DNA from 2 places in the Mesorhizobium sp. LSHC412B00 genome. Region 1 is predicted to be linked to the other one. Evidence: riboswitches for the same ligand, from Rfam matches in the RefSeq annotation. Region 1 holds a riboswitch; the other holds the start of a gene.
What was found. Region 1 has a riboswitch for S-adenosylmethionine ahead of X757_RS144310 (homoserine O-acetyltransferase). Riboswitches for the same ligand answer to the same signal wherever they lie in the genome.

Region 1 (7,236 bases):
CCCGCCGTCGAAAGCGGCCGTGCGGCGAAAGAAGTAGAAGGGGCTTTATTTCGCCGCGATCGCGGCGAAGATTCACGGGTCGAAACATCCGTGGTGCGGCCATGCTCGATGCGCTCAGCCTGCTTGCCTGCCTTGCCTGCACCACGCCCGTGGCTGCCCCGGCCGATGCCGTGGATGTCGAACTGGTGCTGGCCGTCGACATCTCACAGTCGATGGACGAGAGGGAGTTCGCGCTGCAGCGCGCTGGCTATGTCGAGGCGCTCAGGCATCCCGATTTCATCAAGGCCGTGCGCTCGGGAACCACCGGGCGCATCGCGCTTGCCTATTTCGAATGGGCGGGCGTCGTGCGCGAGGATGGCGTCATCGCCTGGCAGGTGATCGACAGCGCAGAGAGCGCCAACGCCTTCGCCGACAGAATAGAAGCGCGGCCGTTCCGCAGCTTTCGCGGCACCTCGATTTCCGGTGCGCTTGCCTTCGGCGCCGGGCTGTTTGAGGGCACGGGGTTCGATGCGCCACGCAGCGTCATCGACATTTCCGGCGACGGTCCCAACAACACCGGGCTGCCCGTCGCCACGACACGCGATGCGGCGGTGGCCAAGGGCATCGTCATCAACGGCCTGCCGATCCTGATCAGCCCGTCGCCGACGTTCAGCCATCTCGACCAGTATTATGACGACTGCGTCACCGGTGGGCCAGGCTCCTTCGTGTTGCCGATCTATGCGGCCTCGGAATTCGCCACCGCCATACGCCGCAAGCTGATCCTGGAGGTGAGCGGCATCGCCGATGCGACCGTGGTCCCGATCGATGCCGCCGCACCCATGGACTGCCTACAGGGCGAACGCGACCGGCGGCTATATTCCGACCCATATCTGCCGGAACTCGACAAATGAGGTTTGAGGCAGTTCGGAGGGGAAAGCCGCTGCGCGGCTTGTCGGCAAACTTCAGGCCGGCCGTGCACCGTATTTGTCGCGAAATTCGGCATAGAGATCGCGGCGCCAGCGCCGGCCGCCGACATAGCCACGCAACAGCTGCGGCAGCGAATAGCCAAGCGCCTTCGACGACCGGTTGGCCATATAGCCGGAGAACGCCTGCGAAACCCTGCCCTTGAGTGCATCGGCGATGAGCTGCCGGGCGATCATGTAAGGCGGGATGTAGGGGTAGCGGTCGGCGATATAGGGGTGCTTGTCGATCAAGCTCGCATAGGCTTCGACATAGCCGTCCCGGCGACCGGAGATCGAATTCTCCGAGTTGTACTTTTTCCAGTCGATCACTTCGGACAGCTGCGCGCCGCTGCGACGGGCAAAGCGCAGCAACAATTCGCGATCCTGCATGCGCGTGACGTCACTGTCGTAGCCGCCGATGGCCAGCAGCGACTCGCGCCGGGCGGTGATTGCCGACCCGGCAATGAAGATGGTCTGCGCGACAAGGGCCCGCTCCAGCGAGTCGCGGCTCAGCAGCGCCTCGCGGTTGACGCAGTTGGTGCGGCGATTGCCCTTCAGCGACACGAAGGAACTGATCAGCACTTCGAGTGAGGGATTGTTGTCGAACTGCTCCAGCGTCCGCGCCAGGCGATCCGGCAAATAGACGTCGTCGGAATCGAGGAATGTCACCACCGGCGCCTGCGCCCGCTCGATGCCGGCATTGCGGGCGGCATTGGCGCCGCGCCATTTCGAGCCAACATAGATCAGCCGTGGATCGCGGATTTCGGCAAGTGCGGCTGCCGTACCGTCGGTCGAGCCGTCATCGACGACAATGTGTTCGAACCGGGGAAAATTCTGCGCCAGCACGCTCTCCACGGCGCGCACCACCTTGCTGCGGCGATTGTGCGTCGGTGTGATCACCGAGATCAGCGGAGCGAGGTCGGTTGCCTTGGACATGTTGCTTCGATTGTGCCCCGAAATGCCTGGAGGCCGGAGGTTTTGATGGTCGCCGTCCAAGCCTTACCCCGGGATGGCATTCGATTCGACGCTACAAAAAACCAGCGGCAATGTCATCACAAACTGTTGAGCCAGGACGCCGTAAGCCGGCCGATTACCCCAGACGTAATCGACCGATGGCCATCATGTCTGCAGATTGCGCCAACGAAGCCGGTCGTCGGGCTTCGATCTCACAGGGAGTTCAGCCGTGGCCGCCTACGCCGTCGCCCATATGCGTCAAGTCACAATGGGCCCGCAGATTGTCGAGTATCTGCAGAGGATCGACGCCACATTGGAGCCGTTCGGCGGCCGCTTCCTTGTCCACGGCGGCGACATGGACGTGGTCGAAAACGAATGGCCCGGGCATCTGATCGTCATCGAGTTTCCGGACAGGGCGCATGCGTGGGGCTGGTACGATTCATCAGCCTATCGGGAGATTCTGGCCTTGCGCACCGACAACTCCCACGCCGATGTGATCATCGCCGATGGCGTTCAGCACCCGCACAAGGCGACGGACGTGCTGGAATAGGGGCAAACTACCGCTTCAGCAAGAACACCGCTTGCTGGCCGAAGAAATTCCAGAACCACCATGGCATCGACAGTCCGATCTTCTGGCCGTTGCCGTCGAGCGCGGTGGCTTTCTCGACCGAAGCGCCGAGTTCCTCGACCAGATTGACGAAGTCGCGGATGGTGCAGAAATGGATGTTGGGCGTGTCGTACCAGGAATAGGGCAGGTCCGCGGTCACCGGCATCCGGCCATTGACGAACAGCGACAGCCGCACCCGCCAGTGGCCGAAATTGGGGAAGGAGACGATGGCGCGGTTGCCGATTCGCAGCAGCTCGTCGAGCACCAGCTTCGGGTTGCGGGTCGCCTGCAGCGTCTGAGACAGGACGACGAAGTCAAAACCCTTGTCTGGATAGAATTCGAGGTCGGTATCGGCATCGCCCTGGATGACCGAGAGACCGCGCGCCACGCATTCATTGACGCCGCGCTGTGACAGCTCCAGCCCGCGGCCGTCGACCTGCTTGGTCTCCTGCAGGAGTTCGAGCAGCAGGCCGTCGCCGGAGCCGACATCGAGCACCCGCGACTGCGTCGGTATCAGGTTGGCCACGACTTCGAGGTCGACGCGCTGGCTGCCATTGACGCTCATGAGGCGAGCCCCCTTGCGCGGGCCGCCGAGCCGATGAAGCCCTTGATGGCGGCAAACAGTTCGGGTTCATCGAGCAGGAAGGCATCATGGCCGCGGTCGGTGTCGATCTCGACGAAGGAGACGGAGGCGCCGGCGGCGTTGAGCGCATGCACGATCGAGCGGCTCTCCTCGGTCGGGAACAGCCAGTCCGAGGTGAAGGACACCAGGCAGAAGCGGGTCTTGGTCCCGGCAAAGGCATCTGCCAACCGGCCGCCATGGTCGGCGGCGAGGTCGAAATAATCCATCGAACGGGTCATGTAGAGGTAGGAGTTGGCGTCGAAGCGGTCGACGAATGTCATGCCCTGGTGGCGCAGATAGCTTTCGATCTGGAAATCTGCGTCGAAACCGAAGGTCAGCGCTTCGCGGTCCTGCAGATTGCGGCCGAATTTCCGATGCAGGGCGGCTTCCGACAGATAGGTGATGTGGGCGGCCATGCGCGCCACGGCGAGCCCCTTTTCCGGGCGCTTGCCGTGCTCGAAATATTTGCCGCCATGCCAGTCCGGATCGGCCATGACGGCCTGCCGGCCGACCTCGTGGAAGGCGATGTTCTGCGAGGAATGGCGTGCGCCTGTGGCGATCGGCAGGGCCGAGAAGACGCGCTCGGAATAGCACGATGCCCATTCCAGCACCTGCATGCCGCCCATCGAGCCGCCGAGCACGCAAAACAGCTTTTCGATGCCGAAATGGTCGACCAGCATCAGTTGCGCCCGCACCATGTCGCGGATGGTGATGATTGGCAGGTCGAGGCCGTAGGGCTTGCCGGTGGCGGGATTGGTCGAGGCCGGACCCGTGGAGCCGAGGCAGCCGCCGATGACGTTGGAGCAAATGACGAAGAAGCGGTTGGTGTCGATGATCTTGCCGGGACCGATCAGCACTTCCCACCAGCCGGGCTTGCCGGTCACCGGATTGGTGCTGGCGACATGCTGGTCGCCGGTCAGCGCGTGGCAGACCAGGATGGCGTTGGTGCGGGCATCGTTGAGGGCGCCATATGTCTGGTAGGCGATCTGGAACGGCGACAAAAGCGTGCCGGCGTCGAGCTTCAGCGGCTTGTCAGGGCCAAAACGCAACACAGGGCTCGACGGGTTGTCGGCCTCGTTGTTGGTTTTTGTAGCGCGGAGCGCGGCCATGTGACTCTCCTTGCCCGCCGTCAGGCAATAAAAAACCGGCAGTGCGATCGCAAAGCCGGTTACGTCACGCAAACGGCCCTTTAGCGAGTTGTTTAACGTGGCTGCAAGCCGACCGGCCAAATCACCACGGAACTGTTGCGTTCTTCTAGAACTCGTGCGGCCCGGCGTCAACGGCCAGCTATTGCCCGCCTCTCGACATTCGCGGCTACGGCTTGTATTTCCGCTGCGGCCTCCGGACGGAGGCATTCTCGATGGATTTGCGACATGGACAAGACAGCGGACAAGGCACGGCCGACGCCCCGCGCGGGCATTATGGACATCGACGCCTATGTGCCGGGCAAGAGCACGGCACCGGCCGGCGTCGCCAAGGTCCATAAATTGTCGTCGAACGAGAACCCGCTCGGCCCGTCGCCGAAGGCGATCGAGGCCGCGCGCGAAGTGGCTGGCAAGCTCGATGTCTATCCCGACGGCACCGCCCGCCGGCTGCGCGAGGCGATCGCCGAGGTGCATGGCCTCAACCCGGCAAACATCATCTGCTCCAACGGTTCCGACGAGATTTTGGGCCTGCTGGCGCAGACCTATCTGGCGCCAGGCGATGAGGCGATTTTTACCGAACATGCCTTCATGGTCTACAAGATCTACATTCAGTCGGCGGGGGCCAAGCCGGTTGCTGTGAAGGAAACCGAGGAGCGCGCCGACGTCGACGCGATCCTGGCCGCGGTGACGCCGCGGACCAAAATCATCTTCCTCGCCAATCCCAACAATCCGACCGGCACCTATCTGCCGTTCCAGGAGGTCCGCCGCCTGCATTCCACGCTCCCGGGCAACGTGCTTCTGGTGCTCGACGCGGCCTATGCCGAATATGTCAGGCGCAATGACTACGAGGCCGGCATCGAGCTGGCGGGCAGCGCACAGAATGTGGTCATGACCCGCACCTTCTCCAAGCTCGGCCTTGGCGGCGCGCGCATCGGCTGGATGTATGGCCCACTGCACATCGTCGATGCCATCAACCGTATCCGCGGCCCTTTCAACGTTAACGCAACAGCGATCGAGGCCGGCATTGCCGCCATCCGCGACCGCGCCCATGTCGAGCGCAGTTCGTTGCACAACGAGACCTGGCTTACCTGGCTGAATGAAGAGCTGACGAAGCTTGGGCTCAGGGTGACGCCCAGCGTCGGCAATTTCGTCCTCATCCACTTTCCCGACGACAAGAAGCATTCGGCTGAGGCGGCGGACGACTACCTCACCCAGCGCGGCTATATATTGCGGCGCGTTACCGGCTATGGCTTTCCCAATGCGCTGCGCATGAGCGTCGGCACCGAAGAAGCCAATCGCGGCGTTATCGACGCCCTCACGACGTTCCTGAAAAGCTGAAACAATGACATCACCGATGTTTGAAAAGATCGCGCTGGTCGGCATCGGCCTGATCGGCTCGTCGCTGGCCCGCGTTATCCGCCGCGAGGGCCTGGCCCGCCATGTCGCCATCGCGACGCGCAGCCCGGCCACGCTGGCGCGGGCGAAGGAGCTCGGTCTTGGCGAGAGCTACACCACCGGCGCCAGGGAAGCGGTCCGCGACGCCGACCTGATCATCGTCTCGGTGCCTGTGGGATCGTCGGGCGAGGTGGCGCAAGAGATCGCGCCGGGGCTGAAAAAGGGCGCCATCCTCACCGATGTCGGTTCGACCAAGGCCTCCGTCATTGCGCAAATGCAGCCCTATGTACCGGACGGCGTGCACTTTATTCCGGGGCACCCGCTGGCAGGTACGGAGAAATCGGGCCCGGATGCGGGTTTCGCCGACCTGTTCGAAAACCGCTGGTGCATCTTCACGCCGCTGCCGGGAACCGATCCGGCCGCGCTGGAAAAGCTGTCGGAATTCTGGCGGCGCTGCGGCTCCAACATCGACTCGATGGACCCGCAGCATCATGACATGACGCTGGCCATCGTTTCGCATCTTCCGCACATCATTGCCTACAACATCGTCGGCACGGCCGACGATCTGGAATCGGTGACCAAGTCGGAAGTGATCAAATATTCGGCTTCCGGTTTCCGCGACTTCACCCGTCTGGCCGCCTCCGACCCGACCATGTGGCGCGACGTGTGCCTGCACAACAAGGATGCCATCCTGGAAATGCTGGCGCGCTTTTCGGAGGACCTCGCCTCGCTGCAGCGGGCGATCCGCTGGGGCGACGGCGACAAGCTGTTCGACCTGTTCACCCGCACCCGGGCCGTTCGCCGTTCGATCATCGAGGCCGGCCAGGATATCGACGTGCCGGATTTCGGCCGGCAGGCGGTCGAGCACCCGGTGAAAAGTTAAATCTGTTTCAGACGGGCCAGGTCGCCGCGACCATGGCCATTGTCTCGGCCCGGTCCGGCGCGCCCAGCCGGCCGCCGAAGCGCTGGCATTTGAGCGCGGCCGCCGCGCTGGCAAAGCGCAACGCGTGCTCGACCGACATGGCCTCAGCAAGTCCAACGGCAAAGGCGCCGTGGAAAACGTCGCCGGCGGCCAGCGTGTCGACCGCCTTGACCTTCGGCGCCGCGATGTGGCGCACGCATCCGGCGGACCGGTCATGCCACCAGCTTCCCGAGGCGCCGCCGGTCACCGCCACGAAGGCGTCTGTGCGGCTGGCGAGGTCGGCGCAGGCGGTTTCGGGATCCAGCGCGTGGCCGCAGACAATGCGTGCAGCCGTCTCCGAAGCGACGATGTGCGACGCCAGCGGCAACAGATGCTCCAGCACCTCCAGCGGCGCCGTGTCGGCGTCGAGGATTGCCGGGCAACCGGCGTCGCGCGCGGCGGTCAAGGCAAGAGCGGCGGCGCCCGGCCAGCGCACATCGACCAGCACGGCATCGAAGCCGGAAAGATCGGCGACAGGCACCGCCTCGGGGTCGGCCTGCGCCTTTGGGTCGTAGAAGGGCACGATGATGCGCTCGCCATGAGCGTCGACCAGGATCGCGGCCAGCGCCGAGCGGGCGCCTTCGACGCGGCGGACAAAGCCGCAATCGACG
Region 2 (7,236 bases), on a different contig from region 1:
CCGCGCACTTCCTCGATCCGGCCGCTGCCGTCGGTGATGTGCCAGTAACGCGACATAAGCTGCACGAAATCGTCCGACTGGTTGTCGATCGTCACCTGGTAGCCCCAGACATAACGGTTCTCCGCCGGGTCCGAGCGGTCCTCCAGGTAGAACGGTCTGACCTGCACTTCGATGTTGCGCGTGACGGCGCGATACATGGGCTGCTCCGGTTGCGCGGCAAGGAACATTTGTCGCGCTATGCGGTTTGATACGCGCACAACGGCATGTCCTGCCAGCCTCAAAGCGGAGGTGCCGACAAACAATGTCATTTAAGTGACACATGACAGTGTTGGTGTGGGCAAACCTTGCCGGCGACTCAAGGCCCATCTGTCGACTGACAAAGCAGCCGCGAGCGGCCTTTCCGGAGTGACCAGATCTCATGGAACTAGCTCTCACAGCCGCCTTCGCTTCCTCCGCTTTGCTTCTTTCCAATCTTGCCAGCATCCTGCTTGCTTCGTCGAAACTGCAAGCGCGTCGCCTTATCCCTCCGCCGTCCGACGAGCAGCCACCGGTCTCGATCGTCGTACCGTCGCGCGGCGTGGAGCCGTTCACACAAGAGACGCTGCAGCGAGCCTTCTCGCTCGACTGGCCGCGCTACGAACTGATCTTCTGCGTCGCTCACGCCGACGATCCCGTCGTCAAACTGATAAACAGGGCGATCGTCCTGTTTCCCAACGTGCCGGCCCGGCTGCTGATCGGCGACGACCGCGTCAGCAGCAACCCGAAGCTCAACAACTGCGTCAAGGGCTGGGAAGCGGCGCTCTATCATTGGGTTATTCTCGCGGATTCCAACGTGCTGATGCCAAGGGATTACGTCCAGCACCTGATGGCGGCCTGGCGGACCAATACCGGGCTTATCTGCTCGACGCCGATCGGCTCTCGGCCGGATGGCTTTTGGGCCGAGGTCGAATGCGCGTTCCTCAACACGCTGCAGGCGCGCTGGCAATATGCCGGCGAGGCGCTCGGTCTCGGCTTTGCCCAGGGCAAGAGCATGCTGTGGAACAAGCCGATGCTCGATACCAATGGCGGTATCCGCGCGCTGGCCGCCGAGATCGCCGAGGATGCTGCTGCAACCAAGCTGGTCAACGGACTGGGCCTGCACGTCAATCTCGTTGCCTCGCCTTTCGAGCAACCACTGGGGCAGCGCCGACTTGCCGACATCTGGTCGCGCCAGGCGCGCTGGGCGCGGTTGCGCCGCGTCACTTTCCCGCTGTTTTTCGCACCCGAGATCCTGACCGGCGTCGCCGTGCCGTTGGCGTTGGCGCTGGTGGCGGCCGCAAGTGCCGGCATCAGCCTGCCGGCCACGGTGTTGGCCGTGCTGACGGCGGCCTACATTCCCGAATGCGCGCTGGCCGCGGCCAAGGGCTGGCACCTGTCGCTGCGCATGGTCCCGGCGATGATGGTGCGCGACATGATGCTTCCCGCCATCTGGGCGCGCGGCTGGCTGAGCGGCGCCGTCGACTGGCGCGGCAACATCATGACCATCGGCACCAAGACGGCCGAACTGGAAGAGGTTTCGTCGGGAGCGTGACGCCTCGCGGCCTATCCGGCGGCCTTCAGCGCCTGCGCAACGTCCTCCAGCAGATCGTCCGTATCCTCAAGACCGACCGACAGCCTGAGCGTTCCCGGCCCGATGCCAAGCTCGGCGCGAGCTTCGTCGCTGAGGTTCTTGTGCGTGGTGGTCGCCGGATGGGTGATCAGGCTCTTGGCGTCGCCGAGATTGTTGGAGATCAGCACGATGTCGAGCGCGTTCTGCAAGGCGAAGGCCGCCTGCTTGCCGCCCTTGACGTCGAGGCAGATCAGCGTCGATCCGCCCGTCATCTGCTTCTTGACGATGTCGGCCTGCGGGTGGTCGGCGCGGCCGGGATAGATGACGCGGGCGATTTCCGGCCGTCCTGCCAGGAAATCCGCGATCTTGGCCGCGCTTTCCGTCTGCTGGCGCACCCGAACCGGCAGCGTCTCCAGGCCCTTGAGCAGCGTCCAGGCGTTGAACGGCGACAGGCTCGGGCCGGTGTGGCGGAAATAGTCGTGCAAATTCTCGTCGATCCATTTCTTGTCCGACAGGATGATGCCGCCGAGACAGCGTCCCTGGCCGTCAATGTGCTTGGTCGCGGAGTAGACGACGATATGGGCGCCGAGCTGCAAGGGCTTCTGCTGCAAGGGCGTGGCAAAGACATTGTCGACGATCAGCCTGGCGCCGATCGAGGTGGCGAGCGCCGCCACCGCTGCGATGTCGACCACTTCCAGCGTCGGATTGGTCGGGCTTTCCAGGAAGAACAGTTTCGTGTTCGGCCGCACCGCCTTTTCCCAGTTGGCGATGTCGGTGCCGTCGACCAGCGTTGCCTCGATGCCGTATTTCGGCGCCAGCGTCTCCACCACCCAGCGGCAGGAGCCGAACAGCGCGCGCGCCGCAACGATATGGTCGCCGGCCTTGGCGCTGCACAGGAGCGCTGCCGTCACCGCCGCCATGCCGGACGCCGTGGCGCGCGCATCTTCGGCACCCTCCAGCGCGCACATGCGCTTTTCGAACATGTCGACGGTAGGGTTGGCATAGCGCGAATAGATGAAGCCCGGCTCCTCGCCCTTGAAACGGGCCTCGGCAGCCTGCGCCGTCTCGTAGACATAGCCTTGGGTGAGGTACATCGCTTCGGACGTCTCGCCGAACTGGGAACGCAGCGTTCCCCCGTGCACGAGTGCGGTCTGAGGTTTCCAGTTACGCTTCTTGGTGCTCATCGCTTTTGTTCCAGACACAAAAAAACCGGCCGCGAAAGTCGCAACCGGTCCATATGGCCTTGCGGCCCGACGGTCCTTTAGCGACTTGTTTAACGTGGCTGCAAGCCGACCGGCCAAATCACCACGGGATAACGACCCTTTAGACCTCACCTGCGCTTGCGTCAATTGCCGGCTTCATTAAGAGGTTTGTACCAGGCAGGTTCCGCAATGATATCCAGCGGTTTTGCGGCAAGAACCTGCCACAAAGAGACCGACCTTGGAGCGGAGCCAGCCTTTTGCGGCAGACAGGCATTCTTCCCGATCAGGACATTTCCGCGCTGTTTCAGTCCGGCGCGCTCAAGTCGCCGCGCGCGCTCGATGTCGACCAGGTGCAGCCGGCGAGCCTCGATCTCAGGCTCGGCGACAAGGCTTTTCGCGTGCGCGCCTCCTTCCTGCCGGGTCCCGATCATCTGGTGGCCGACAAGCTTCACCGGCTGAAATTGCATGAGTTCAGTCTCGCCGAGGGCGCGGTGCTGGAAACCGGCTGCGTCTACATCGTGCCGCTGCTCGAAAGCCTGGCGCTGCCCGCAAACGTGTCGGCCTCGGCCAACCCGAAGAGCTCGACCGGCCGGCTCGACATCTTCACCCGGGTGATGACCGATCGCGGCCATGAGTTCGACAAGATCGCCCCCGGCTATCACGGGCCGCTTTATCTCGAAGTCAGTCCGCGCACCTTCCCGATCGTCGTACGCGCCGGATCGAGGCTGTCGCAGATCCGCTTTCGCACCGGCAACGCGCTGTTGTCGGAGGCAGAACTGAACGAATTGCACCGCGCCGAGATGCTGGTGGCGACCGAGCCGCCCAACATTTCCGGCGGCGGCATTGCGCTGTCGATCGATCTCGACGGCGACCAGAACGGCCTGGTCGGCTATCGCGGCAAGCATCACACCGGCTTGGTCGATGTCGACAAGCGCGCCGCCCAGGATGCCGTCGATTTCTGGGAGCCGCTCTATAAGAGCGGCGCCGGCGAACTGGTGCTCGACCCGGACGAGTTCTACATCCTGGTCAGCCGCGAAGCCGTGCACGTGCCGCCGCTCTACGCCGCCGAGATGACGCCCTTCGATCCGCTGGTTGGCGAATTCCGTGTTCACTATGCCGGCTTCTTCGATCCGGGCTTCGGCCATTCGGCCTCAGGCGGCACCGGCAGCCGGGCGGTGCTCGAAGTGCGCAGCCACGAAGTCCCGTTCATCCTCGACCACGGCCAGATCGTCGGCCGGCTGGTCTACGAACACATGCTGAAGCGGCCGCAGGCGCTTTACGGCACCGATCTCGGCTCGAATTACCAGGCGCAAGGCCTCAAGCTCTCCAAGCATTTCCGCCCCGCCGGCTGAACCTTCGATCACCGTCAGGCAAAATACTTGCCTGCGCTGCCTCACCATGCTTGGCTGCCTTTCGGTGGCCGGCAAGAGAACGGCGCGCAAGGGGAACCAAAATGCAGATTTCAAGATGGATCATATCGGCAGCGGGCGCTGCCATGCTGGTGATATCGGCCGGCTCGCTGGCTGAGGCGCAGGAGAAATTGAAGATCGGCACCGAGGGCGCTTATCCGCCCTTCAACACCATCACCGCGGACGGCAAGATCGAGGGCTTCGACATCGACATTGCCAATGCGCTGTGTGCGCAGATGAAGGTCGAGTGCGAGATCGTCACCCAGGACTGGGACGGCATCATCCCGGCGCTGCAGGCGAAAAAGTTCGACGCCATCATCGCCTCGATGAGCATCACCGAGGAGCGCAAGAAACAGGTCGCCTTCACCAACAAATACTACACGACGCCGCTGGCGCTGGTGGCGCCCAAGGACAGCGACCTCACTTCCACCGAACCGGCAGCCCTTGCCGGCAAGACGGTGGGCGCGCAGGCCTCGACCACCCAGGCCGACTATGCGCAGGACGCCTATGGCAAGGCCGGCGCCGAGGCGAAACTCTACCCCACCCAGGAAGAGGCGATCACCGACTTGCAGAACGGCCGTCTCGACGCCGTCATCTCCGACAAATTCGTGCTGATGGACTGGCTGAAGAAGGCGAGCGACGGCTGCTGCAAGCTTGTCGGTGACGTCAAGGGCACCGAGACGCAAGCCGGCATCGCTGTCCGCCTGGAGGACACGGCACTTCGCGACAAGCTCAATGCGGCGATAGACGCCATCGTCGCCGACGGCACTTACAAGAAGATCCAGGCCAAGTATTTCGATTTCGATATTTATTGAGTCCCGTCCGCCGGCGTCAGCCGCGAAAGAGATACTCTTTCGCGGCGCCAAAGGCAGGCATGAAAATGGCCGATAGACAGCAGTTCGCGTGCGGCCAAACGTTTCCTGCCCCAAAAGCCTTCGGTCAGTTTGACCTCGTCGAGCGAAGCGTTTGAGCCGCGCTTCAACGGGAACAACTGCTTGTCGAGGCAACCGAGGACATGGGCCTTGGCGGAGTCGATGCCGCAGACCTTGCCATTGTTGTTCAGCCTGTCGCCGCGAAGCGCTGATGTCATGTGATCCGTGTTGCGCATCAGAAAGCTCACCTGGGCTTTCGAATAGCCGGTTGCCAGAAGACGGCTCGTCATCGGCAAACGGGCTTCACGATAGAACTTCGGGCTGCACTGGCCGGCGCTAAAGGCCACCGACGGTTGGGTCAGGAACAGGGCCACGCCCGTGAACACAATGACAAGCCGCATTCCGTTCATTTCCGGCTCCCAAATTGTGATGCTGCCTCAAAGCGCCTTCACCGCCACCTTAACCGGCTGCTCAATCTCCAGCGGGTTGCGCAGCGGCAGGCCGAAATCCCCGGCCTCGATCTCGAACACGTCGCCAGCCTGAGTCTTGATGCCGTCGGCAAAGGACAGCGTCGCCGTGCCGAACATGTGCACATGCACGTCGCCCGGCTGGCGGAAGGCCGAATATTTGAAGTGGTGATGTTCGAGATTGGCGATTGTGTGCGACATGTTCGCTTCGCCCGACAGGAACGGCTTTTCCCACAGCAAATTGCTGTCGCGATAGATTCGCGATGAGCCCCTGACGTCGGCCGGCAGGTCGCCGATCAGGATTTCCGGCCCGAACGAGGCGTTGCGCAGTTTGGAATGTGCCAGGAACAGATAGTTCACCCGCTCGGTAACATGATCGGAAAACTCGTTCGACAGCGTGAAGCCGACGCGGAACGGCGCGCCGTCGTCGCCGATGACATAGATGCCGGCGATTTCCGGCTCCTCGCCGGCGTCCTGCGCAAAGGCCGGCGACATCAGTGCGGCGCCCGGCGCCACCGCCATGGTGCCGTTGCCCTTGTAGAACCATTCCGGCTGCACGCCGGTCTGGCCCTTGGCCGGCTTGCCGCCTTCGAGCCCCATGCGGAACATCTTCATGGAATCGGTAAGCTGCTCCTCGCCGCCATCGCTGAGCTTCTTGTGCATGGAATCGCGCGTCGCCGCCGAGCCGAGATGGGTCAGGCCGGTGCCGGTCAGATGCAGATGCGCAGGATCGGGATGGTTGATCGGGGACACCAGCCGGCCCTTCTTGTAGACGGCGTCGAGGTCTATCGCTTCACCGAACCCCTTGCGCTCGATCAGCGCGGCGAGGGCCGTTCCGGTGCGCGCGGCTTCCATGGCCAGCGAATAGACGCTGCGGGCGCCGTTGATGATCCTGGTCTTGCCGCCGCCATTGCGGGCGACGACGCGGATGGTCTCGGCGTCGTCGAGGATCTGGGAGATTAGCATGATGAAATCCTCTCTCATGTGCCTTGGCCGGGTTGCCCCTTGGCAAACCTTGACCTGCGCGGCTCGGACCTCGCCGCGCCACGGGTTGAACTCTTCGTCCGGATTGCGCTCGCGAGCTCCATCCCTCGGGGGACTTCTTGTGCCGACAACTTGCCGGCTGCGCCGCGACCGTATGCCTCCTGCTTGCCTCGCCTGAAGCTTGTCAGGCCTTGTTCTTGTTGTAGACGTCGAAGATCACGGCGCCGAGCAGCACCAGGCCTTTGACCACCTGCTGCCAGTCGACATTGACGCCCATGATCGACATGCCGTTGTTCATCACGCCCATGATGAAGCCGCCGACGACTGCCCCGATGACCTGGCCGACGCCGCCCATCGCCGAGGCGCCGCCGATGAACACTGCGGCGATGACGTCGAGCTCCGAGCCGAGACCCGCCGCCGGCACCGCCTGGCCGAGACGAGCCGCGATGATCAGGCCGCCAAGCGCCGACAGCACGCCCATATTGATGAACACCATCAGCGTCAGCCGCTCGGTGTTGATGCCCGACAGCTGCGCCGCCTTGGGATTGCCGCCCATGGCGTAGATGCGCCTCCCGATGGTCATGCGCTTGGTGACGAAGACGAACAGCGTGATCAGCACGCCCATGACCAGCAGCACCACCGGCAGGCCGCGGTAGCTGGCAAACTCATAGACCAGGAACAGCGCCAGCGCGCTGGCGACCAGCGTCTTGACCA

Region 2: it holds a riboswitch for S-adenosylmethionine, as region 1 does, so the genes downstream of both, X757_RS146045 (O-succinylhomoserine sulfhydrylase) here and X757_RS144310 (homoserine O-acetyltransferase) in region 1, are expected to answer to the same signal.

What each region holds. Positions count from the first base shown of each region.
Region 1 covers NZ_AYWB01000012.1:31,597-38,832, forward strand. Annotated here, with positions in the region: gene X757_RS144335 (ABC transporter ATP-binding protein/permease) at 1-37, shown strand, start outside; gene X757_RS144330 (DUF1194 domain-containing protein) at 102-890, shown strand; gene X757_RS144325 (glycosyltransferase family 2 protein) at 942-1,877, opposite strand; gene X757_RS144320 (DUF1330 domain-containing protein) at 2,125-2,445, shown strand; gene metW (methionine biosynthesis protein MetW) at 2,453-3,067, opposite strand; gene X757_RS144310 (homoserine O-acetyltransferase) at 3,064-4,233, opposite strand; SAM riboswitch at 4,294-4,371, opposite strand; gene hisC (histidinol-phosphate transaminase) at 4,498-5,607, shown strand; gene X757_RS144300 (prephenate/arogenate dehydrogenase family protein) at 5,612-6,547, shown strand; gene X757_RS144295 (sugar kinase) at 6,555-7,236, opposite strand, start outside.
Region 2 covers NZ_AYWB01000010.1:45,408-52,643, reverse strand. Annotated here, with positions in the region: gene apaG (Co2+/Mg2+ efflux protein ApaG) at 1-197, opposite strand, end outside; gene X757_RS146040 (ceramide glucosyltransferase) at 419-1,570, shown strand; gene X757_RS146045 (O-succinylhomoserine sulfhydrylase) at 1,582-2,772, opposite strand; SAM riboswitch at 2,830-2,907, opposite strand; gene X757_RS146050 (2'-deoxycytidine 5'-triphosphate deaminase) at 3,048-4,142, shown strand; gene X757_RS146055 (ABC transporter substrate-binding protein) at 4,244-5,014, shown strand; gene X757_RS146060 (hypothetical protein) at 5,008-5,481, opposite strand; gene araD1 (AraD1 family protein) at 5,509-6,504, opposite strand; gene mmsB (multiple monosaccharide ABC transporter permease) at 6,707-7,236, opposite strand, start outside.